2 regions of the Streptomyces shinuiensis genome follow, and region 1 is predicted to be linked to the other one. Evidence: predicted binding sites of a transcription regulator. Region 1 holds the regulator's gene; the other holds the start of a gene.
The links. The regulator HrcA, encoded in region 1, represses chaperone genes, less so after heat shock. The targets are predictions, from matches to a motif close to TTNGCACTCNGNNNNNCNGAGTGCNAA.
Positions count from the first base shown of each region.

Region 2: a site for HrcA is predicted at 1,428-1,454, ahead of groL (chaperonin GroEL). Genes of this name have one in related genera too.

Region 1 is NZ_JBIHML010000001.1:4,139,658-4,150,758, reverse strand. Features, by position in the region: partial or broken gene ACGRHY_RS18775 (enolase C-terminal domain-like protein) at 1-1,273, opposite strand, end outside; gene ACGRHY_RS18770 (ribonuclease Z) at 1,516-2,421, opposite strand; gene ACGRHY_RS18765 (histidine triad nucleotide-binding protein) at 2,427-2,801, opposite strand; gene ACGRHY_RS18760 (16S rRNA (uracil(1498)-N(3))-methyltransferase) at 2,879-3,628, opposite strand; gene dnaJ (molecular chaperone DnaJ) at 3,744-4,871, opposite strand; gene hrcA (heat-inducible transcriptional repressor HrcA) at 4,872-5,888, opposite strand; gene ACGRHY_RS18745 (MBL fold metallo-hydrolase) at 6,081-6,794, shown strand; gene ACGRHY_RS18740 (RNA-guided endonuclease InsQ/TnpB family protein) at 6,826-7,440, opposite strand; gene ACGRHY_RS18735 (DUF3097 domain-containing protein) at 7,572-8,441, shown strand; gene hemW (radical SAM family heme chaperone HemW) at 8,512-9,744, shown strand; gene ACGRHY_RS18725 (AMP-dependent synthetase/ligase) at 10,138-11,101, opposite strand, start outside.
Region 2 is NZ_JBIHML010000001.1:3,411,593-3,422,693, forward strand. Features, by position in the region: gene thrC (threonine synthase) at 1-279, shown strand, start outside; gene ACGRHY_RS15595 (MoaD/ThiS family protein) at 276-554, shown strand; gene ACGRHY_RS15600 (cold-shock protein) at 1,042-1,245, shown strand; gene groL (chaperonin GroEL) at 1,643-3,274, shown strand; gene murQ (N-acetylmuramic acid 6-phosphate etherase) at 3,578-4,624, opposite strand; gene ACGRHY_RS15615 (MurR/RpiR family transcriptional regulator) at 4,751-5,686, opposite strand; gene ACGRHY_RS15620 (DUF8819 family protein) at 5,807-6,214, shown strand; gene ACGRHY_RS15625 (DUF4031 domain-containing protein) at 6,211-6,492, shown strand; gene ACGRHY_RS15630 (PP2C family protein-serine/threonine phosphatase) at 6,479-7,801, opposite strand; gene ACGRHY_RS15635 (alpha/beta fold hydrolase) at 7,798-8,598, opposite strand; gene ACGRHY_RS15640 (Cmx/CmrA family chloramphenicol efflux MFS transporter) at 8,778-10,010, opposite strand; gene ACGRHY_RS15645 (TIGR03086 family metal-binding protein) at 10,180-10,743, opposite strand; partial or broken gene ACGRHY_RS15650 (HD domain-containing protein) at 10,764-11,101, opposite strand, start outside.

The DNA.
Region 1 (11,101 bases):
GCTCTCCAGTCCGGGTCGGCCCGGCGCATGGCGGCGGCGTCGTCCCGGTCGCGCATCGAGCCGTCGTCGGCCAGCCAGCGGCGGTGGAGGGCACCGAGGCGGTCGCGGTCGAGGGTGACGCCCAGGCCGGGGGCGTCGGGGACGGCGACGGCGCCCTCGCGGAAGGCGATGCGCTCGGTGAGCACGTCCTCGGTCTGCCAGGGGTAGTGGGTGTCGCAGGCGTGCCCCAGGCCGGGGACGGTGGCGGCGACATGGGTCATGGCGGCGAGGCTGACGCCCAGGTGGGTGTTGGAGTGCATGGACACCCCGACGCCGAAGGCGCGGCAGACCGCGGCCAGTTGCTGGGTGCTGCGCAGCCCTCCCCAGTAGTGGTGGTCGCTGAGCAGCACCTGGACGGCGCCGGCGGTGAACGCCCCGGCGATCTCCGGGAAGGTGGTCACGCACATGTTGGTGGCCAGCGGCAGCCCTCCGGCCCGTGCGGCGACCTCGGCCATCGCGGGCGTGCCGGCGGTCGGGTCCTCCAGGTACTCCAGCACGTCGCGCAGTTCTTCCGCGACCTTCAGCGAGGTCTCCACCGACCAGGCGCCGTTGGGGTCCAGGCGCAGGGGACTGCCGGGTAAGGCCTCGGCGAGCGCCCGGACGGCGGCGGTCTCCTCCCCGGGCGGGAAGACCCCGCCCTTGAGCTTGAAGGAGCCGAAGCCGTGGTCGGCCGCGAAACGGCGGGCCTGGGCGACGATCCCGGCCGGGTCGAAGGCCGCGCCCCAGTCGTCGCTCCCGTCCGCCGCGCCACCGGGGTGTGCGGCCCAGCGGTAGAACAGGTGGGCGCTGTACTCGACCCGGTCGCGCACCCTCCCGCCGAGCCGGGCAGCGCCAGCATCAGCAGTGTCTTGCCCAGGGCGTCCAGACAGGCCACCTCGAAGCCGGAGACGACGGACAGCCGCAGCTTGCCGGCGGTCTGGACGCCGCGCAGCCCGCCGACGTCCACCGAGCCGTCCGTCCGGTGGCCGCCCAGGGGGATTCCGCCGGCGAGGGCGAGCAGCCCGTTCAGGTCGCTGACCGGGTGTCCGGGCAGCCGCCGGGCGAAGGAGCGTGCCGGCTCCAGGTACTTGGTGTCGCCGCAGGTCTCCCCGACCCCGGTGACGCCGCCGGCCGTGACCACCTCGACGATCAGGCGCGGGGTGTGCGGCTGGTGGACGCCCTGGGTGTTGAGCAGGGGCGGGTCGGCGACGAGGATCGGGGTCAGGCGCACCTCGGCGATGGTCAGGTCCTTCACCGGCGACTCCTGTCGGGTCGGGGCCGACGGCGGGCTTCCGGGGCCGGGGCCGCCCCACCACCGGCCTGTTCTCCTACGTGAACTCCGCCCACGTACGGAGACGGAGACTAGGCACGGCGGAGGAGGGCGTCAAGGGTGCCCGTACGCTTCCGGAAGCGGGCGCGCGCGGGCGCGGTCGCGGAGGGGACGTGCGCGGAGAGGGCGCGCGCGGGGCGGCGTGGGCGGGGCGGCGTGGGCGGTGGTCAGCGCCGCCGGGGCAGCGGCACCCGCGTCAGGTCCTCGGCCACGGTCAGCTCCCCGGTGAACCCCGCCTCCCGGGCCTGGGCGGCGAACCGGGCCGGGTCGTCGTAACGCTGCGAGAAGTGCGTGAGCACCAGGTGCCGCACCCCCGACCGCGCCGCGGCGGAGGCCGCCTGGCCCGCGGTGAGGTGGCCGTACTCCCGCGCCAGGGCCTCCTCCTCGTCGAGGAAGGTGGCCTCGATGACCAGCATGTCGCAGCCCTCGGCGAGCGCGTACACGCCGTCGCACAGCCGGGTGTCCATCACGAAGGCGAAGCACTGCCCGGGGCGGGTCTCGCTCACCTCGTCGAGGGTTACCCCGCGCAGCTCGCCCTCGCGCTGGATACGGCCGACGTCCGGGCCGTGGATGCCGTGGGCGGCGAGCCGCCCGGGCAGCATCCGGCGCCCGTCGGGCTCGGCCAGGCGGTAGCCGTAGGACTCCACCGGATGGGACAGGCGCCGCGCCTGGAGCGTGTACGCCGCGGTGGCGGCCAGCGTGCCGTCGGCGGCGACCGGCTCCTCGCGCAGCTCGGCCGTCTCCCGGTAGGCGGTGGCGTACCGCAGGCGGTCGAAGAAGCGCTGCCCGCTCGCCGGGTAGTGCGCCGTGACCGGGTGCGGCACCCGGTCGAGGTTGATGCGCTGGATGACCCCGGCCAGCCCCAGGCTGTGGTCGCCGTGGAAGTGGGTGACGCACAGCCGGGTGAGGTCGTGGGCGGCCACGCCCGCGCGGAGCATCTGGCGCTGGGTGCCCTCCCCGGGGTCGAACAGCAGCGCCTCGCCGTCCCAGCGCAGTACGTAGCCGTTGTGGTTGCGCCGGCGGGTGGGCACCTGGCTGGCGGTGCCCAGCACGACCAGTTCGCGTACGGACAACGGGCTTACCCGGGGGGCCAGTTCAGGCCGCGTCCGCCGAGGACGTGGGCATGCGCGTGCCAGACGGTCTGCCCGGCGCCCGCGCCGGTGTTGAAGACGATCCGGTAACCGACGGCGGCGCCCCCGGGCGGGGCGATGTTCTCCTGCTCGGCGACCTCGCCCGCCGCGCGCAGCACGTCGGCGGCAAGCTGCGGGGCGGCGGCGGCCAGCGCGGCGGCGTCGGGGTGGTGCTCCTTGGGGATGACCAGCACATGGGTGGGCGCCTGCGGGTTGATGTCCCGGAAGGCGAGCGTGGTGTCTGTCTCGTGGACGATCGTCGCCGGGACGTCCCCCGCGACGATCTTGCAGAACAGGCAGTCCGCCTGCGGTTCCTCCGCCACGGTGGCGCCTCCCGCTGTGAGGTGGGTCGGTCGGTGGTCACGCAGCGCCGATCGTACCCCGCCCGCGACGCGGGTGATCAGGACCAGCGGCCGGTACGTCCCAGCAGCAGCGCCGCCGCCGCCGTACCAGCCGTGGAGGTGCGCAGCACGCTCGGGCCCAGCCGGTACGGGCCCGCGCCCGCCTGCGCGAAGGCGTCCAGCTCCTCCGGGTCGACCCCGCCCTCCGGGCCGACGACGAGCACCAGCTCGCCCTCGGCGGGCAGTTCGGCGGTCGCCAGCGGACGTGAGCCCTCCTCGTGGAGGACCGCGGCGAAGGCGGCGGACGACAGCAGCGGGAGCAACTGCCGGGTGGTGGCCGGCTCGGCGACCTCCGGGAAGCGCAGCCTGCGCGACTGCTTGCCGGCCTCTCGCGCGGTGGAACGCCACTTGCGCAGCGCCTTCTGCCCGCGCTCGCCCCGCCACCGCGTGACGCAGCGCGACGCGGCCCAGGGCACGATCGCGTCCACGCCCGTCTCCGTCATCGTCTCCACGGCCAGCTCGCCGCGGTCGCCCTTGGGCAGGGCCTGGACGACGGTGATCCGCGGGCGCGGCTCCGGCTCGGTGCGCACCCCGGCGACGGCGACCTCCAGCCGGTCCTTCCCCTCGACGGCCGCCACGGTGCCGAAGGCCCCGGCGCCCGCACCGTCGGTGAGGACGATCTCCTCGCCGGCGCGCAGCCGTCGCACCGCGACGGCGTGCCGGCCCTCGGGTCCCTCCAGCGTCAGCACGGCGCCGGGAGCGGCACCGGCCAGGACGGCGGTCTCGGCCAGGAAGACCGGGGCGGTCACGCGGGCCGCCAGGCGTGGTGCCCCGGCCGGGCGGCCGGGGTGATCAGCTCGGTGGGCATGACGGCATCCTGCCACGCCCGCCGGGGGCGACCCCCGGACCCCCGGCCGCCCCGCCTCAACGACCGTTGAACGCATCCTTCAGCCGCGAGAACAGCCCCTGCTGTCCCGGCTGGAACTGGCCCGTCGGCCGCTCCTCGCCCCGCAGCTTGGCCAGGCGGCGCAGCAGCTCCTCCTGCTCCGGGTCCAGCTTGTTCGGCGTCTGGACCTCCACATGGACGATCAGGTCGCCGCGACCGCCACCGCGCAGATGCGTCACGCCGCGCTGGTGGAGCGGGATCGACTGGCCGGACTGGGTGCCGGGCCGGATGTCGACCTCCTCCAGGCCGTCCAGCGTCTCCAGCGGGACCTTGGTACCCAGCGACGCCGCCGTCATGGGGATGGTGACCGTGCAGTGCAGGTCGTCGCCGCGCCGCTGGAAGACCGGGTGCGGCGCCTCGTGGATCTCGACGTACAGGTCGCCCGCCGGGCCGCCGCCCGGGCCGACCTCGCCCTCGCCGGCGAGCTGGATGCGGGTGCCGTTGTCGACGCCGGCGGGGATCTTCACCGTCAGGTTGCGCCGCGAGCGCACCCGGCCGTCGCCGGCGCACTCCGGGCAGGGGGTGGGCACGACCGTGCCGAAGCCCTGGCACTGCGGGCAGGGGCGCGAGGTCATGACCTGGCCCAGGAAGGACCGGGTGACCTGCGAGACCTCGCCGCGGCCGCGGCACATGTCGCACGTCTGCGCGGAGGTACCCGGGGCCGCCCCCTCGCCGCTGCACGTGGTGCAGACGACCGCCGTGTCCACCTGGATGTCCTTGGTGGTGCCGAAGGCCGCCTCGTCCAGCTCGATGTCGAGCCGGATCATGGCGTCCTGGCCACGCCGGGTACGGGACCTCGGCCCGCGCTGGGAGGCGGCGCCGAAGAAGGCGTCCATGATGTCGGAGAAGTTCCCGAATCCCCCGCCGAAGCCGCCGCCCCGGCCCGCGCCGCCCGTGGGGTCGCCGCCGAGGTCGTACATCTGCTTCTTCTGCGGGTCGGAGAGCACCTCGTAGGCGGTGTTGATCTCCTTGAACCGCTCCTGCGTCTTCGGGTCCGGGTTGACGTCAGGGTGCAGTTCGCGCGCGAGCCGGCGGAAGGCCTTCTTGATCTCGTCCTGCGAGGCATCGCGCTGCACGCCCAGGACCGCGTAGTAGTCGGTTGCCACTTACGACTCCGCGAGAATCTGTCCGACGTAACGTGCCACTGCGCGTACCGCTCCCATCGTTCCGGGGTAGTCCATGCGGGTCGGCCCGACCACACCGAGCTTGGCGACCGCCTCGTCTCCCGAACCGTAACCGACCGAGACGACCGACGTTGAAGTCAGCCCCTCGTGAGCATTCTCATGGCCGATTCGCACCGTCATGCCCGGATCCTTCGCCTCCCCCAGCAGTTTGAGCAGGACGACCTGCTCCTCCAGAGCTTCCAGCACCGGCCGGATGGTCAGCGGGAAGTCGTGCACGAAGTGGGTGAGATTGGCGGTGCCGCCGATCATCAGCCGCTCCTCGGTCTCCTCCACCAGCGTCTCCAGAAGGGTGGCGAGCACGGTCGACACCGTGCCGCGGTCCTCCTGGTCGAAGGACTCCGGCAGATCCTGCACCAGCCCGGGCACCTCCGAGAAGCGCTCGCCGACCACCCGGCTGTTGAGCCGGGCGCGCAGATCGGCCAGGGACGACTCCGAGATGGGGGCCGGGCAGTCCACCATGCGCTGCTCGACCCGCCCGGTGTCCGTGATCAGTACGAGCATCAGACGCGCGGGGGCCAGAAGCAGCAGCTCGACGTGGCGGACGGTCGAGCGGGTCAGCGAGGGGTACTGGACGACGGCGACCTGGCGGGTGAGCTGGGCCAGCAGCCGCACGGTGCGGCTGACGACGTCGTCGAGGTCGACGGCGTCCTCCAGGAAGTTCTGGATCGCCCGGCGCTCCGGCTTGGACAGCGGCTTGACGCCCGCCAGCTTGTCGACGAACAGGCGGTACCCCCTGTCGGTGGGGACACGGCCCGCGCTGGTGTGCGGCTGTGCGATGTACCCCTCGTCCTCCAGGGCCGCCATGTCGTTGCGCACGGTGGCCGGGGAGACCTGGAGATTGTGCCGCTCGGTCAGCGCCTTGGACCCCACCGGCTCCTGTGTGCCCACGTAGTCCTGGACGATGGCGCGCAGGACTTCGAGTCTGCGTTCGCTGAGCATCTGGGCGCACCTCCCGTCCGGCCGTCTCTTCCCGGTCCTCTTTCCTGGCACTCTCAGCCGGTGAGTGCCAGTCGCCCTGTGCCAGTGTACGGCCGGTGACCACGGCCAGGGCAAGGGCGGGCGCCGACCGGGAGGGCGATCCGCACCACATCCCGGCGGGCACCGCCCGCGTGATGGCGCTAGCGTCGCGGTATGGAGACGGATTGGGAAGAGCTGTCGCCTGGAGTCGTACGCCGCCGCATGCCCGGCTGGGACGAGACGGTCGGGGCCGTCGCGGGGGAGTCGGGGGTGCTGGTGGTCGACACGGGCGCGACGCTGGGTGACGGCGCGCGCGTCCGGCGGTACCTGCACGAGCGCTTCGGGCTGCCGGTGACCCATGTGGCGCTGACCCATCCGCACTTCGACCACGTCCTGGGCGCCTCGGCCTTCGCCGGGGTGGAGGTCTACGGGGCGGTGGGGATCGAGGACCTGCTGGCGCACTCGAAGGACGGGCTGCGCGAGGACGCCGTACGGCACGGTGTGGACCCGGAGGAGGCGGCCGAGGCGGTCGACGTGCTCGTCCACCCGCACCACCGGGTGGCCGGCGAGCTGACCGTCCCGCTGGGCGGCCGGGAGGCGCTCCTGGCGAACGTCGGCCCGGCGCACACCGCCCACGACCTGGCCGTCGTGGTCCCCGGCGTCCTCGGCGGACCGGACGTGGTCTTCTGCGGCGATCTGGTGGAGGAGTCCGGCGCGCCGCAGGCGGGCCCGGACTCCCACCCCGTCCACTGGCCGGCCGCGCTGGACCGGCTGCTCTACCTGGGCGGCGAGGAGGCGCGGTACGTGCCGGGACACGGGGCGGTGGTGGACGCCGCCTTCGTCCGCGCCCAGCGCGACGCGCTGGCGGAGCGCTTCGGCACCGTGTGACGGGTACCGCGGAGGGGTTCCGCCTCGGGTTTCACGGTGGGGATCGCTTGACGTGCTCCCTGGCCCAAAGTCCAGGGATTCCGGCCCGGGTCGTCCGACCCTTCCGGAGGCTTCCTGCTTCACCGCGCTGTGCGGGCACGTGTGCCCGTCTTACCGGCGCTCCACAGGCGTTTGGTGTCTCCGCCCGTCCGGCGGTGACGATTCGGCGTCCTTCGAAGAGGACATCGCGGGCTGCGTTGTGGTCCCGGTCGTGCACTGTGCCGCACCGGCTGCACGTCCACCGCCGGACGTGGAGGGGCTTGGGGCCGTCCCCGAATCCGCAGGCCGAGCAGACCCGCGAGAAGGGAAAGGCCCGGTCCGCCTTGGCGAAGGTGCGGCCGTGCAGAGCCGCCTTGTACTCCAGCATGCCGACGAACGCGGACCATCCCGCGTCGTGCACGGACTTGGCAAGACGGGTGCGTCCCGGGCCGGACACCGCGAGGTCTTCCACGTACGCCGCCTGGTCGTCGCGAATGATCTGTGTGGATGCCTTGTGGTGCCAGTCCCGGCGCCGGTCCGCCACCTTGGCGTGCTGGCGTGCGACAACGCCGGGCTTTCCGCAAGAGCCCTGGTAAGTGCCGGGGGTCGGCCGGTGGCCGGTGCACACCGGTCCACCCTGGCGGCGAACCGGCTTTCCCTGCCCTGCCCCGCGGGGGCTTCGTTTCTCCCCCGCAAGCGGGGGCACCCCCACCCCGGCCTGAAGGCCGGGGTGTCCACGAGGAGAGACACAATGACCGCATGCGCAGCAGACGGTACGACCCCGACATGACCCCGCCGTGGAAGCGGACCCCGGGGAATCACAGGCCCGCGCCCGAGGTGCCCGCCGAGCCGGATCTGGTGGTGGAGGAGGTCACGACCGGCTTCTGCGGGGCCGTGGTGCGCTGCGAGAAGACGGCGCAGGGGTTCACCGTCACGCTGGAGGACCGCTTCGGCAAGCACCGGGTCTTCCCGATGGAGCCGCGCGGCTTCCTGCTGGAGGGTAAGACCGTCACCCTAGTCCGGCCGCGGGCGGTCGCCCCGCCCGCCCCGGAGGCGCCCCGGCGCACGGCATCGGGTTCGGTGGCGGTGCCGGGCGCCCGAGCACGGGTGGCGCGGGCGGGGCGCATCTACGTCGAGGGGCGCCACGACGCGGAGCTGGTGGAGAAGGTCTGGGGCGACGACCTGCGGATCGAGGGCGTGGTCGTGGAGTACCTGGAGGGCGTGGACGACCTCCCGGCGGTCGTGGAGGCCTTCGGTCCCACCCCCGGGGCCCGGCTGGGAGTGCTGGTGGACCACCTGGTGCCCGGCTCCAAGGAGTCCCGGATCGCCGATCGGGTCACCGGCGAGAACGTGCTGGTCGTCGGCCACCCGTACATCGACGTCTGGGAGGCGGTGAAGCCGTCCGCGCTGGGCATCGACGCCTGGCCCCGGGTGCCGCGCGGCCAGGACTGGAAGACGGGGGTGTGCCGGGCGCTGGGCTGGCCGGAGAACACCGGCGCGGCGTGGAAGCGGATCCTGGGGAGCGTACGCGACTACAGGGACCTGGAGCCGGGACTGCTCGGCCCGGTCGAGCGGCTGATCGACCACGTCACGGTGGGCGGGCCGGCGGGCGGGCCCGCCGGCCCGTGAGCCGGCCCCGGGCCCCCGTGCTTGACTCGGTCCGGGGCGGGTGCGGGGCGGGTGCGGGAGAATGGATCCCATGCCTTCCGCACTGCCCGACGGCGAGCCCGTCCCCGCCGACGGTTCCCTGCCCGCGCACGCCCTGGCGGACGCGGCGCGGCGCCCCCTCGGCTTCTACCTGCACGTGCCGTACTGCGCGACGCGCTGCGGCTACTGCGACTTCAACACCTACACCGCGAGCGAGCTGCGCGGCTCCGAAGGCGCGCTCGCCTCGCGGGAGAACTACGCGCGGACGCTGGCCGAGGAGGTGCGGCTGGCCCGCAAGACACTCGGCGACGACCCCCGGCCGGTGGAGACGGTCTTCGTCGGCGGCGGCACCCCCACTCTGCTGCCCGCCGCCGACCTGGGGCGGATGCTGGCCGTGATCCGCGAGGAGTTCGGGCTGGCGGAAGGCGCCGAGATCACCACGGAGGCCAATCCGGAGTCCGTCGGCCCGGCGTACCTGGCCGAACTGCGCGAGACGGGCTTCAACCGGATCTCCTTCGGCATGCAGAGCGCCCGGCGCCACGTGCTGGCCGTGCTGGACCGCACCCACACCCCGGGCCGCCCCGAGGCGTGTGTGGCCGAGGCCCGCGCGGCGGGCTTCGAGCACGTCAACCTGGACCTGATCTACGGCACCCCGGGCGAGAGCGACGACGACTGGCGGGCCTCGCTGGAGGCCGCTCTCGGAGCCGGGCCCGACCACGTCTCGGCGTACGCGCTGATCGTGGAGGACGGCACGCGGCTGGCCTCCCGCATCCGGCGCGGCGAGGTGCCGATGACGGACGACGACGTGCACGCCGACCGCTACCTGATCGCCGAGGAGACGCTGTCGGCGGCCGGTCTCGACTGGTACGAGGTGTCGAACTGGGCGGTGACGCGGGCCGCCCGCTGCCGCCACAACGAGCTGTACTGGACGGGCGCCGACTGGTGGGGCGCCGGTCCGGGGGCGCACAGCCACGTCGGCGGGGTGCGCTGGTGGAACGCCAAGCACCCCGGCACGTACGCCCAGGCGCTCGCCGAGGGCCGTTCACCGGGCGTGGGCCGCGAGGTGCTGGACGACGGGGCCCGGCGCGTGGAGCGGATCCTGCTGGAACTGCGGCTGGTGGACGGCGTACCGCTGGACGTCCTGGCCCCGGCCGGGGCGCGCGCCGCCGAGCGGGCGCTGGCGGGCGGGCTGCTGCGCCCGGAGGCGTACGAGCGCGGACGCGCGGCGCTGACCCTGCGCGGCCGGCTGCTGGCCGACGCGGTGGTCCGCGAGTTGGTGGACTGAGCGGCCCGGGAGCCGGCCGATCCGCCTCAGCCCGTCTCCCGCCCACCACCCTGCCTCTCCCGCCCACCACCCTGCCTCTCCCGCCCACCACCCTGCCTCTCCCGGGCCGGCCGCCCGGCGGGCGGCACGAATGTCGCGCACGAGCGCGAGGAGGGCCGCGAGGAGGAGGACGGCCGCCGCCACCCACAGAGGCGACGCCCCGGCCCGGTGGTCGTCGACGGCCATGGCGAGGATCAGCAGGGCGCCCAGGACGCCGAGGGCCGAGATCGGCGTGCTGATGAGACGAGCCACCGGCACATCATCGCGGACGGCCGCCCCCGTCGTGCGCCGGTGCGCGACGGGGGCGGTCCGGGGGGGGCGGGGGCGGGCCGCGGGGGCGGCGCGCCCCCGGTCTCACGACTCGCGGGAGCCCGCGTACATCTCCTCGATCAGGTGGCCGAACTTCTTCTCCACCGCGGGCCTCTTCAGCTTCAGGCTCGGGGTGAGCTCACCGTGCTCGATGTCCAGGTCGCGCGGCAGGACCCGGAACTTCTTGATCGTCTGCCAGCGCTGGAGCCCTTCGTTGAGGCGCTGGACGTAACCGTCGACGAGCTTGTGCACCTGCTCGGAGCCGACGACCTCCGCGTAGCTCTTCCCGCCCATCCCGTGCTCCTCGGCCCAGCCCATGATGGTGGGCTCGTCGAGCGCGATGAGCGCGGTGCAGTAGTTGCGGTCGGCGCCGTGCACCAGGATGTTGGAGACGTAGGGGCAGATCGCCTTGAACTGCCCCTCGACCTCGGCCGGGGCGATGTACTTGCCGCCGGAGGTCTTGATCAGGTCCTTCTTGCGGTCGGTGATCCGCAGGTAGCCGTCCTCCGACAGCTCGCCGATGTCGCCGGTGTGGAACCAGCCGTCCTCCTCCAGGACCTCGGCGGTCTTCTCCGGCAGCCTGTGGTAGCCCTGCATGATGCCGGGGCCGCGCAGCAGGATCTCGCCGTCCTCGGCGATGCGCACCTCGGTACCGGGCAGCGGCTTGCCGACCGTGCCGGTGCGGTACGCCTCGCCGGGGTTGACGAAGCTGGCGGCACTGGACTCGGTGAGGCCGTAGCCCTCCAGGATGTGGACGCCGGCACCGGCGAAGAAGTAGCCGATCTCCGGGGCCAGGGCGGCGGAGCCGGAGACGCAGGCGCGCAGCCTTCCGCCGAAGGCCTCGCGGAGCTTGGCGTAGACGAGCTTGTCGGCGACCCCGTGCCTCACCTTCAGGCCGGCGGGCGCGGAGGCCGTGCCGGTGCGGCGGAAGTTGTCCTGGGTGACCTTGGCGTACTCGCGCGCGACCCCGGCGGCCCACTTGAAGATCTTGTACTTGACGCCGCCGCCC
Region 2 (11,101 bases), 730 kb from region 1:
ACCGGCGGCGCGGTGGAGGACGTGAACGACGGGCAGATCGTCGACGCGATCAAGCTGCTGGCCCGGACCGAGGGCGTCTTCGCCGAGACCGCGGGCGGCGTGACCGTCGGCGTGACGAGGAAGCTGATCGAGGCCGGCGTGCTCGACCCGACCCTGACCACCGTCGTCCTCAACACCGGCGACGGCCTCAAGACCCTGGACGCGGTGGCCCCGACCACCGGACCGTCCGCGATCATCCGCCCCAACCTGGACTCCTTCCGAAAGGCCGGCCTGGCATGAGCGTCACCGTCCGAATCCCGACCATCCTGCGCACCCACACCGGCGGCCGGGCCGAGGTGCCCGCCGAGGGCGCCACGCTCGCCGAGGTCATCGCGGACCTGGAGAAGAACCACCAGGGCATCTCCGCCCGGGTGCTGGACGACTCCGGCAAGCTGCGCCGCTTCGTGAACGTCTACGTCGACGACGACGACGTCCGCTTCACCGACGGCCTGCAGACGACGACGCCGGACGGCTCGGGCGTCTCCATCATCCCGGCCGTCGCGGGCGGCTGCTGACCGAGCGGCTCCCCGGCGCCGTACGCGCCACCGCATGCGGGCGGCCCCGCGCCCCCTCCGCGCGAGAGGGGCGCGGGGCCGCCCGCATGTGCGCTCCCGGGAGGGGGCGCACACCACGCACGGTGAGCGGAATTGGTAATTCCGCCCCTCGAAGAACGGTAGAGTGAGCGTGCCTCCCCCCAAGTGTGCGCTCGGCGCCCATGAGAACGCGACAACTTGCGCCCGGATTCACCGAGTGAATTGTCGTGCAGGTCCGCTATGCCCGGCCCGAGTTGCCCTGCTTTCCTGCCGTTCATGTGCTTAGCGGCAATCCGGCGTGACCGGAATTCTCGTCTGACAGACCTGTTGCGGAGGGCGTCTGCCCAGATACATTCAGCCGCGGTCGACGCGTTCCGGCGCACGCCGCCCCCTCTCGCCGGGGGGTGGCGACTGACCCGGGTCCGCGGAGCGCGGGCCCGCGCAAGGGCCGGCAATAGGGGAGTTAGGAATGGCTCAAGGCACCGTCAAGTGGTTCAACGCGGAGAAGGGATACGGCTTCATCGCGGTCGACGGTGGGGCGGACGTGTTCGTCCACTACAGCGCGATCCAGATGGACGGATATCGCACCCTTGAGGAAGGGCAGCGGGTCGAGTTCGAGATCTCGCAGGGCCAGAAGGGCCCGCAGGCGGACATGGTCCGCGTGACGGCCTGAAGCGCCGGACACACGCACCACGACGCACACCAGCAGTAGACGGCACAGGAGGGCCCGTGTCCCCGTAGGGGGCGCGGGCCCTCCTGTCGTGTGCCCGCGCACCGGCGTGTGCCCGCGGCCTCGTCCGCGCCCCCTCGTCCGTCCCGTACCCGGGGGTACGGGCACGCGGAACACCCGGCGCGCTTGCACTCGGAGGGGTCGAGTGCTAATCATTGGCGTTAGCACTCTGAAGGTGAGAGTGACAAAGCAAGGACCGGTTCGGTGAGGTCCGCAAGCCCGGTGGAGCAAGGAACCAGCGGGCCGGTGGGCCGTCCGTCGCGGGCGCCAGAGCGGTCCGGAGACATCCCAACCCGCCCCTGGCCTTCGGCATGGGGAACCCCAGGGAGGACCACTTCACATGGCCAAGACCATCGCGTTCGACGAGGAGGCGCGGCGCGGCCTCGAGCGCGGGATGAACCAGCTCGCCGACGCCGTCAAGGTCACGCTCGGCCCCAAGGGCCGCAACGTCGTCCTTGAGAAGAAGTGGGGCGCCCCCACGATCACCAACGATGGTGTCTCCATCGCCAAGGAGATCGAGCTCGAGGACCCGTACGAGAAGATCGGCGCCGAGCTGGTCAAGGAGGTCGCGAAGAAGACCGACGACGTCGCCGGTGACGGTACGACCACCGCGACCGTCCTGGCCCAGGCGCTGGTCCGCGAGGGCCTGCGCAACGTCGCCGCCGGCGCCAACCCGATGGCCCTCAAGCGCGGCATCGAGAAGGCCACCGAGGCCGTCTCCGCCGCCCTGCTGGAGCAGGCCAAGGAGGTGGAGACCAAGGAGCAGATCGCCTCGACCGCCTCCATCTCCGCCGCCGACACCCAGATCGGCGAGCTGATCGCCGAGGCCATGGACAAGGTCGGCAAGGAAGGCGTCATCACCGTCGAGGAGTCGCAGACCTTCGGTCTGGAGCTCGAGCTCACCGAGGGCATGCGCTTCGACAAGGGTTACATCTCCGCCTACTTCGCCACCGACATGGAGCGGATGGAGGCGGTCCTGGAGGACCCCTACATCCTGATCGCCAACTCCAAGATCAGCGCCGTCAAGGACCTGCTCCCGCTGCTGGAGAAGGTCATGCAGGCCGGCAAGCCGCTGCTGATCATCGCCGAGGACGTCGAGGGCGAGGCCCTGTCCACCCTGGTGGTCAACAAGATCCGCGGCACCTTCAAGTCCGTCGCCGTCAAGGCCCCGGGCTTCGGCGACCGCCGCAAGGCCATGCTCGGCGACATCGCCATCCTCACCGGTGGCCAGGTCATCTCCGAGGAGGTCGGCCTCAAGCTGGAGAACGCCGGTCTGGAGCTGCTGGGCCGCGCCCGCAAGATCGTCATCACCAAGGACGAGACCACCATCGTCGACGGTGCCGGTGACAGCGAGCAGGTCAACGGCCGCGTCAACCAGATCCGCGCCGAGATCGAGAACTCCGACTCCGACTACGACCGCGAGAAGCTCCAGGAGCGTCTGGCGAAGCTGGCCGGCGGCGTGGCCGTCATCAAGGCCGGCGCCGCCACCGAGGTGGAGCTGAAGGAGCGCAAGCACCGCATCGAGGACGCGGTGCGCAACGCCAAGGCGGCCGTCGAGGAGGGCATCGTCGCCGGCGGTGGCGTGGCCCTGCTGCAGGCCTCCGCGGTCTTCGAGAAGCTGGAGCTCGACGGAGACGAGGCCACCGGTGCCGCCGCGGTCAAGGCCGCGCTGGAGGCCCCGCTGAAGCAGATCGCGGTCAACGCCGGCCTCGAGGGCGGTGTCATCGTGGAGAAGGTGCGCAACCTGACCCCGGGCCACGGTCTGAACGCCGCGACCGGTGATTACGTGGACATGATCGCCGAGGGCATCATCGACCCGGCCAAGGTCACCCGTTCCGCGCTGCAGAACGCCGCCTCCATCGCGGCGCTCTTCCTCACCACCGAGGCCGTCATCGCCGACAAGCCGGAGAAGGCCGGTGCCGGCGCCGACGCCGCCGCCGCAGCCGGCATGGGCGGTGGCATGGACTTCTGATCCGCCCCGCGGATCGGCGGTTCCCGCCGGGCGCGCGCCGCGCGCACGGTGACGAGGGCGGCACCCCGCGAGGGGTGCCGCCCTCTCGTCATGTTCAGGAGGTGGGTTCCGGCACCGCTTCACGGCCCGGCCCGGGGGCGGCGCACCGGACGGCCTCCCGGGGCCGCATGCGGTCGCTCCTGCCCGGGCCCGGCCCGCGGTGCACGGTCTCCTCCGCCGTGGGCCGGAGTCCCCCCGCGCGCGGGCGTGCCGTACGGCCGGCGGCACGCGGGAGACCGGGACAGCGGGCCCGCGGGACAGGCGTCAGCCGTCCGCCGCCTCCAGGGCCGCGCGCAGCCGGCCGCCCGACTCCCTCAGCAGCCGCTCGGCCGTGGGGCCGTCCACCTCGCCCAGGATGGTGAGGATGGCGTTCTTCACCTCGCCGCCGGTGGCCACGAGCGCGGACTCGATCCGCTCGTCGCTCGCACCCGTGGCCAGCGAGACGATACGGCGCGAGCGGGCCCGCAGTTTCTCGTTCGAGGCGCGCACGTCGACCATCAGGTTCCCGTACGTCTTGCCCAGCCGGATCATGGTGATGGTCGAGATCATGTTGAGGACCAGCTTCTGGGCCGTGCCCGCCTTGAGCCGGGAGGAGCCGGTGATCAGCTCCGGGCCCACGACGACCTCGATGCCGTGGTCGGCCGCCGTCGCCAGCGGTGAGCCGGAGTTGCAGGACAGCCCGACCGTCAGCGCCCCCAGCCGCCGCGCGTGCTCGACCGCGCCGACGGTGTACGGGGTGCGCCCGGAGGCCGACACGCCGACCACCACGTCGTCGGGGCCCAGCCCCAGCCCGTCGAGGTCGGCCGCGGCGAGGTCGGGGCGGTCCTCGGCGCCCTCGGCCGCGCTGACCAGCGCGTGCGGGCCGCCCGCGATCACCCCGACCACCTGGGAGGGGTCGGTGTCGAAGGTGGGCGGGCACTCACTGGCGTCCAGGACGCCCAGCCGCCCGGCCGTCCCCGCCCCCGTGTAGACCAGCCGCCCGCCGCGCGCCATCCGCTCGGCGGTGGCGTCGATGGCGGCGGCGATGCGCGGGAGCTGGGAGGCGACGGCGGTGGGGACGGTGGCGTCCTCCCCGTTCATGACCCTGGCGATCTCCAGGGTGGGTAGCCGGTCGATCTCGGACAGGTCGCTGCGGAACGCCTCGGTGGTGAGCGTGTCCAGCTCGGCGCGCAGCCGGCCGTACGCGCCGTCAGGGTCGTCCGGGTCACTGGGGCCGAGGGGGGCACGGGAGTCACCGGGGGTGCCGGGACCGTGGCCGGGTTCGCCGGGTTCGCCGGGTTCGCGGCCGGCGGCGGTCGGAGAGGAGGTCATGACGGTGCGGCTCTTTCCGTTCTTCCGGATGCCGGGGGCCGGCCACCGGTGCCGGTGCCCGGGCAGGGGTGTGGGGGGTTGGGTGGTGCTGCTCGGGTGCTGCTCGGGTGGTCGGGGGTGTGGGTGTCAGCGCTGCCGGGGCGAGTGGCGGTGGGCCAGCGCCTCGTAGGAGGCCGACAGCGCGGGGGCGGCGGTCTCGTAGGTGCGCTGTGCCACGCCGATGAACAGGCAGTCCACGACCAGCAGTTGGCTGGTCCGGCTGGACATGGCCGCCGGGCGCAGTTCGCTCTCGCGCGCCGTGGAGGTGGTCAGCACGTGGTCGGCGTACTGCGTGATCTCCCCGTCCGGGCGGCCGGTGACGGCCACGGTGGTGGCACCGTGGTCGAAGGCGACGCGCAGCGGTTCGATCACGTCCACGGTCCGGCCGGAGTGGGTCACCGCCAGGGCGACGTCTCCGGCGCGCAGTTGCACGGCGCCGGTGACGGCCAGATGCGGATCGGCGTGGGCGTGGGCGATCAGGCCGATGCGCAGCAGCTTCTGTGCCAGGTCCTGGGCGACCAGGGCGGAGGCGCCGGCGCCGTAGAGGTCTATCCGGCGGGCGGAGGCCATGGCGTGCGCGGCCGCCTCGACCTGGCCGGGGTCCAGCCCGGCGGCGGTGTCGGCGAGGGTCTGCCGTTCGTCGTGGGCGAGCTTGGCTATGACGTCCTCGATGGGATCGTCCACGGCGATGTCGGCGGTCACCGACGGGGAGGCGCCGGAGGCCTGCTGCGCTGCGAGTCCGGCCAGCGCCAGGCGCAGATCGCGGTAGCCGGGGTAGCCCAGCAGGCGCGAGGTCCGTACGACGGTCGCCTCGCTGGTGCCGGTGCGCTCGGCGAGACCGGTGACGGTGAGCTGCGCGCACCCGGCGGGATCGCCGGCGACGGCCTCGGCGACGCGTTGCATGGAGCGGGTCATCGAGGGGGCCATGGTGCGCACCTTGGCCGCGAGGGCGGCGGGCTCCGGGGGACCGGGGCGGCGGCCCGGCGCGGTGTCGCGGACCGGGTCGGCGAAACTTTCCTTCACAGTGTTGTTCACGTGGTGGAAGATATTTTCACCACGCGGGGCCGTCAAGACGTCCGCCCTCCTCCGGCGGTCGCGGTCGGCGGGGCGGTTCTCCCGGTCTTCTGCTCCAATGGAGGGGCTATGACAGAGCAGCGCCCCTCTTCCCCCGGTCCCGATCCCCACGACTCCGACCCCCACGGCCTCGAACGCGCCCTCCACACGGGCCGGGCGCTCGTCCTCGCCGACCTCACCGCCTGCGGCATCGCCGAGGCCGAGGTCGTCTCGCTGGTCGAGGACGCGGTCTCCCACCGCCGCTGGTGGGTCGGGCAGTGGCCCGAGGGCGCCTCCTTCGTCGCCGGCCTGATCGCCCAGGACGTCCAGGACGCCCTGCTGGACCGCCGCGGCCGCTGGCCGGGCTGCCCGCTGTGCGTCGGTGAGGAGGAGCACGCGCTCGACGTCGAGCCCGAGCTGGGCCCGGACCCGCACTGGGTGTGCGGCCGGACGGCGACGGCGGTGGCGCCCGTCGGGGAGCTGGGAAGCGCCCGGTGACCGTCTACATCGACCCGCCCGAGTGGCCGGGCCACGGGATGCTGTGGTCGCACCTGGTCAGCGACGCCTCCTACGAGGAACTGCACGCGTTCGCCGCCGCCCTCGGCTGCCCGCGCCACGCCTTCGACCGCGACCACTACGACGTACCCGCCCACCGCTACGAGCGGGCGGTGCGGCTGGGCGCGGTCGAGGTGGGCGGCAAGGAACTGCTGCGGCGGCTGACGGAGGCCGGCCTGCGGCGGCGCAGGCCCCCGCGCCGGGTGGTCATGGCGCCCTGAGCGGTCCCGGCCCGTCCGGCGTGCCCGGGGTGTCCGGCCCGTCCCCGCCTCCCGGGTCCTCCCGGGAGGCGGGGACACCGAGGGCCAGTACGGCGGTGTCGTCGTCCACGCCCTCACCCAGCCCCTCCAGCAGGGCGCTGACGGCGGCGACGGCATCCGCGGCGCTCGTCGGGGCCAGTCCGGCCGCGAAGTCGAGCAGGGCCTCCTCCCCGTAGCGCCCTCCGTCCCGCTCCCGGTACCGCTCCCCGCGGTGGCCTCCGGCACGGAGGGTACGGGCCTCGGTCAGCCCGTCGGTGTACAGCAGCAGGGTGTCGCCGGGGGCCAGGCGCACGGTGGCGGCGGTGAAGTGGGCGTTCGGCAGCACCCCGACCAACTGGCCTCCGGGGGTGTGCAGATAGCCGGCGGTGCCGTCGGCGCGCATCAGCAGGGCCGGGGGGTGGCCGCCGCTGGCGAGGGTGAGCTCGCAGCCGTGCCCGCCGGGGGTGAGCAGACCGTGGACGACGGTGCAGAAGCGCGGGTCGTCGCCGTGGTTCTCGTGCTCCAGGACGGTGTTGAGGTTGGCCAGCACCCTGACCGGATCGGGGTCGGAGGCGCTCGCGGCGCGCAGGGAGTAGCGGGCGAGGGAGGTGACGGCCGCCGCCGCGGCGCCCTTGCCGGACACATCGCCGAGGAAGAGCCCCCAGCGACCGCCGGAGACGGGGAACAGGTCGTAGAAGTCGCCGCCGACCTCGTCGGCCGAGGCGGTGTGGTAGTGCGCGGCCAGCTCGGTGCCGGGGATGTCGGGCAGGGCTGGTGGCAGCAGGCTGCGCTGGAGGGTGGTGACGAGCTGCTGGACGCGTTCGCGCTCGCGGTCGGCCTCCTGCCGGGCACGCAGCAGCTCGGTCTCGTACGCGCGGCGGTCGCGGGCCTCGAAGACGGCGGTGCGCACCAGCGGCGGCCGTTCCGCCGAGCCCTCCCGCACCTCGGCGGCGACCATCACCGGCAGCCGGCTGCCGTCGGCGGCCTTCATCTCCAGGGCGATCCCGCCGACGCGGCCCTGCATCCGCAGCAGCGGGGCGAGGTGGGTCTCGTAGTAGATCCTGCCGCCGACGGTGAGCAGCTCGGAGAAGGTCCGGCGGCCGACCAGTTCCTCGCGGCGGTAGCCGAGCCAGTCCAGCAGGGTGGCGTTGACCCTGACGATCCTGCCGCCGGGGATGGTGGAGAGCTGGCCGCACGGCGCGTTCTCGTACAGCTCCTCCGGGTCGTCCTCCGGGTTCCCGGCGTCCTCCGGTTCCGGCCCGTCCGGCCCGGAGGACGTGCGGGAGGTCACCGCGCCCTCGCGAAGGAGGCGATGGCCTCGGCCGTCGGGCCGGGGCTGCTGAGCTGCGGGCAGTGCCCGTGGGCGTCCAGGGTGACCAGGGTGCTTCCGGCGATCTCGTCCCGGACGAACGCGCCCACCCCGCGCGGGGCCAGGGTGTCGTGCGCGCACTCGACCACCAGCGTCGGCACGGTCACCCCGGCCAGGTCCCCGCGGTTGTCGGACAGGAAGGTGGTGCGTGCGAAGACGCGGGCCATGCGCGGGTCGGCCCGGCAGAAGCTGTTGGTCAGCTCCTCGCCCAGCTCGGGCCGGTCCGGATTGCCCATGATCACCGGCGCCATCACCGCCGACCAGCCCAGGTAGTTGCTCTCCAGCGACTCCAGCAGCTCATCGATGTCGGCCCGGCTGAACCCGCCCCGGTAGTCGCCCTCGTCGATGTAGGAGGGGGAGGGGGTGAGCAGGACCAGTTTGGCGAAGCGCTCCGGCTCGCGCAGTACAGCCAGCACCCCGGTCATGGCGCTGACCGAGTGCCCCACGAACGTCACGTCCCGCAGCTCCAGCGCGCGGCAGATCTCCAGCACGTCCTGCGCGTACCCCTCCAGCGAGGAGTATCGCTCCTCGTTCCAGGCGGAGGGGTCCGAGCGGCCGGAGCCCACGTGGTCGAAGAGCACCACCCGGAACTCCCCGGCCAGCGCGGGCGCCACCAGGCGCCACAGGTTCTGGTCGCAGCCGAATCCGTGCGCCAGCATCACCACCGGCCCGTCCTCCCGGCCGGTGACGGTGACGTTGTTCCTCCTGCGCACGTCCATCTCACACGTCCTTCCACCCGTGCCCGGAGCCCTGGCCGCCGGAGCGCCGGCCGCGGGCGGCCTGCGGGTGCACCGGCAACCGAGGGTAATCCCGTACCCCGGGCGGGGCATGCCGGAGCGGCCCGGCGGGAGGACGGTCCGGAGGCAGGGCCGCCGCGCCGGGCCGTTGCCCGGACGGATCAGCCCGCGGTTCCGGTGACCCGTGCGGGGCCGCCGGCGGCCGTGTCCGCGGGCGAGCCGGCCACCACACGGGAGGCGGCGGTGCGCCGGTGCCAGCGCGAGGCCGCCACCGTCGCGCCGACGGCCGCGGCGGCCAGCAGCGCGCTGACCCAGGAGACGCCTGTGTAGCCCCAGCCGGCGGTGATCACCAGTCCGCCGATCCAGGGACCGAGGGTGTTGCCGATGTTGAACGCCGAGGTGGTCGTCGCGCCCGCCAGGGTGGGGGCGGCGCCCGCCACCTCGAACATCCGGGCGTTGAGGGCGGGGGCGGTGAAGAACGAGGTCACCCCCAGCCCCAGCGCCAGCCCGACGGCCGCCACCGGTAGGTGTGCGGTGAGCGCCAGCAGTGCCAGTACGGCGGTGGTGGCGGCCAGACCGGCGTACATGGCGCCGAACAGGTGCGCGTCGCCGACCCGGCCGCCGAGCGCGGCGCCGATCAGCGCGCCGGCCCCGTACAGCGCCAGCACGGTCGGCACCCAGCCCTCGCCCAGGCCGGCGGTGTCGGTGAGCAGCGGGGAGAGGTAGGAGAAGAGGCAGAAGGTGGCGGCGGCGTTGAGCGCGGTGATCACCAGCGCCAGCCACACCTGGCCTTCGCGGTAGATCCGCAGTTCGCGGCGGAGTACGGGCCGGTCCGCACCGGTGGGCGGCCGGGTGGGCGGCACCAGCGCCAGCACCCCGGCCACCGCGACCGCCGCCAGGAGGGCCACCGCCCAGAACGCGGCCCGCCAGCCGGCGTGCTGCCCCAGGAGCGCACCGGCCGGCACGCCCAGGACGTTGGCCACGCTCAGCCCGCCGATCATCACCGCCATCGCCTTCGCCTTCGCGCCCGCCGGGGCCAGCGACACGGCCACGGCGGCGCCCACCGCCCAGAACCCGGCGCACGCCAGCGCGCTCACCACCCGCGAGGCGAACAGCACCTCGTACGTCGGGGCGAGGGCGCCGGCCACCTGCCCGGTCCCGAAGACGGCCAGCAGCGACACCAGGGTGGTGCGGCGGGGCAGCCGCAGAGTCGCACCGGCCAGCACCGGGGCGCCGACCACCATGCCGATGGCGAAGGCGGACACCAGCAGCCCGGCCTGCGGAATGGTCACCGACATGTCGCGGGCGATCGGCTGGAGCAGCCCGGCGATCATGAACTCCGAGGTGCCGAGCGCGAACACGGACAGCCCCAGCACGTAGACGGCCAGGGGCATGCGGGGACGCCCCGCGCGCGGCGGGACACCCCCGGACGGTGATGTGTCGAGTGGTGGCATGTCCAGGCCCAACGTCACCGCCGGGAAGAGCATTCCTGGTCGGAGGCCTCGTCGTCCGTCCTTTCACCGGACGGCCGGACGGTCCGCACCGCCGTGCCGTCCAGGCGGATCAGGGGCGGCGGCCCAGCAGGGCCACCAGCCTGTCCTGGACCCCCGCGCCCTCGCCCGCCCCGACCGGCTCGCCGAACAGTCCGGTGTCACGCAGGGAGTCCGCCACGGGGCGCACCGCCTCGTACACGTACCGGGCCAGCTCCTCGTCCAGCCGGTCGTCGGCGCCGACGCCGCGCGCCAGGTCCCACGCGTGCACGGTGAGGTCGGTGGTCATCTCGCGGGCGTAGTCGGCGGCCGGTCGCGGGCCGTCGCTGGTGTGCACGTGCCCGTCCAGGGCGCCGGGGCGGTGGAAGGCGGCCCGTGATTCCTCGGCGGCACGCCGCCACGCGGCCCGCGGGTCGTCGCCGAGGACGTCGCCGTCGAACCGGTCGCCCACCTCCTCCAGCGTCGCGCCCCGCAGCAGCCGGGGCGCCCACAGGTGCTCGGCGACCAGGTGGCGGACCAGATCGCGCACGGTCCACTCGGTGCACGGGGTGGGGGCGTCCCACTGGTCGTCGCGCACCGAGCGGACGCGCCGGCCGAACTCCGCGTATCCCCGCTCAAGGGCGTCGAGTCGTTCCATCGCTCCAGCCTAGGTGTGCCTCACGCGGTGAGCAGGTCCAGTTCCGTGGCCAGGTTGCGGCGGGCGGTGTGCTCCCAGTGCTCCCGGCCGTAGTGGGTGCGGAACAGCGTCGGCAGGCCCAGCAGATGGCGCAGGACCTCGGCGCGTCCGGTCCGGAAGGCGTCGTCGGGGACGAAGCCGTACTCCTCGCGGACGGCGGCGGCATAGGCCGCGTACTCCTGCGGCGACCCGGCCAGTACCGCGAGATCGGCGTCGCAGAGCACCTCGCCGCCCGTGTCGCCGGGGGCCGGGTCGTGTCCGGCGGTGAGGCGGACCAGCCGGGCCACCTCGGCGGCCAGGACGGGGGGGGACGCCCGCC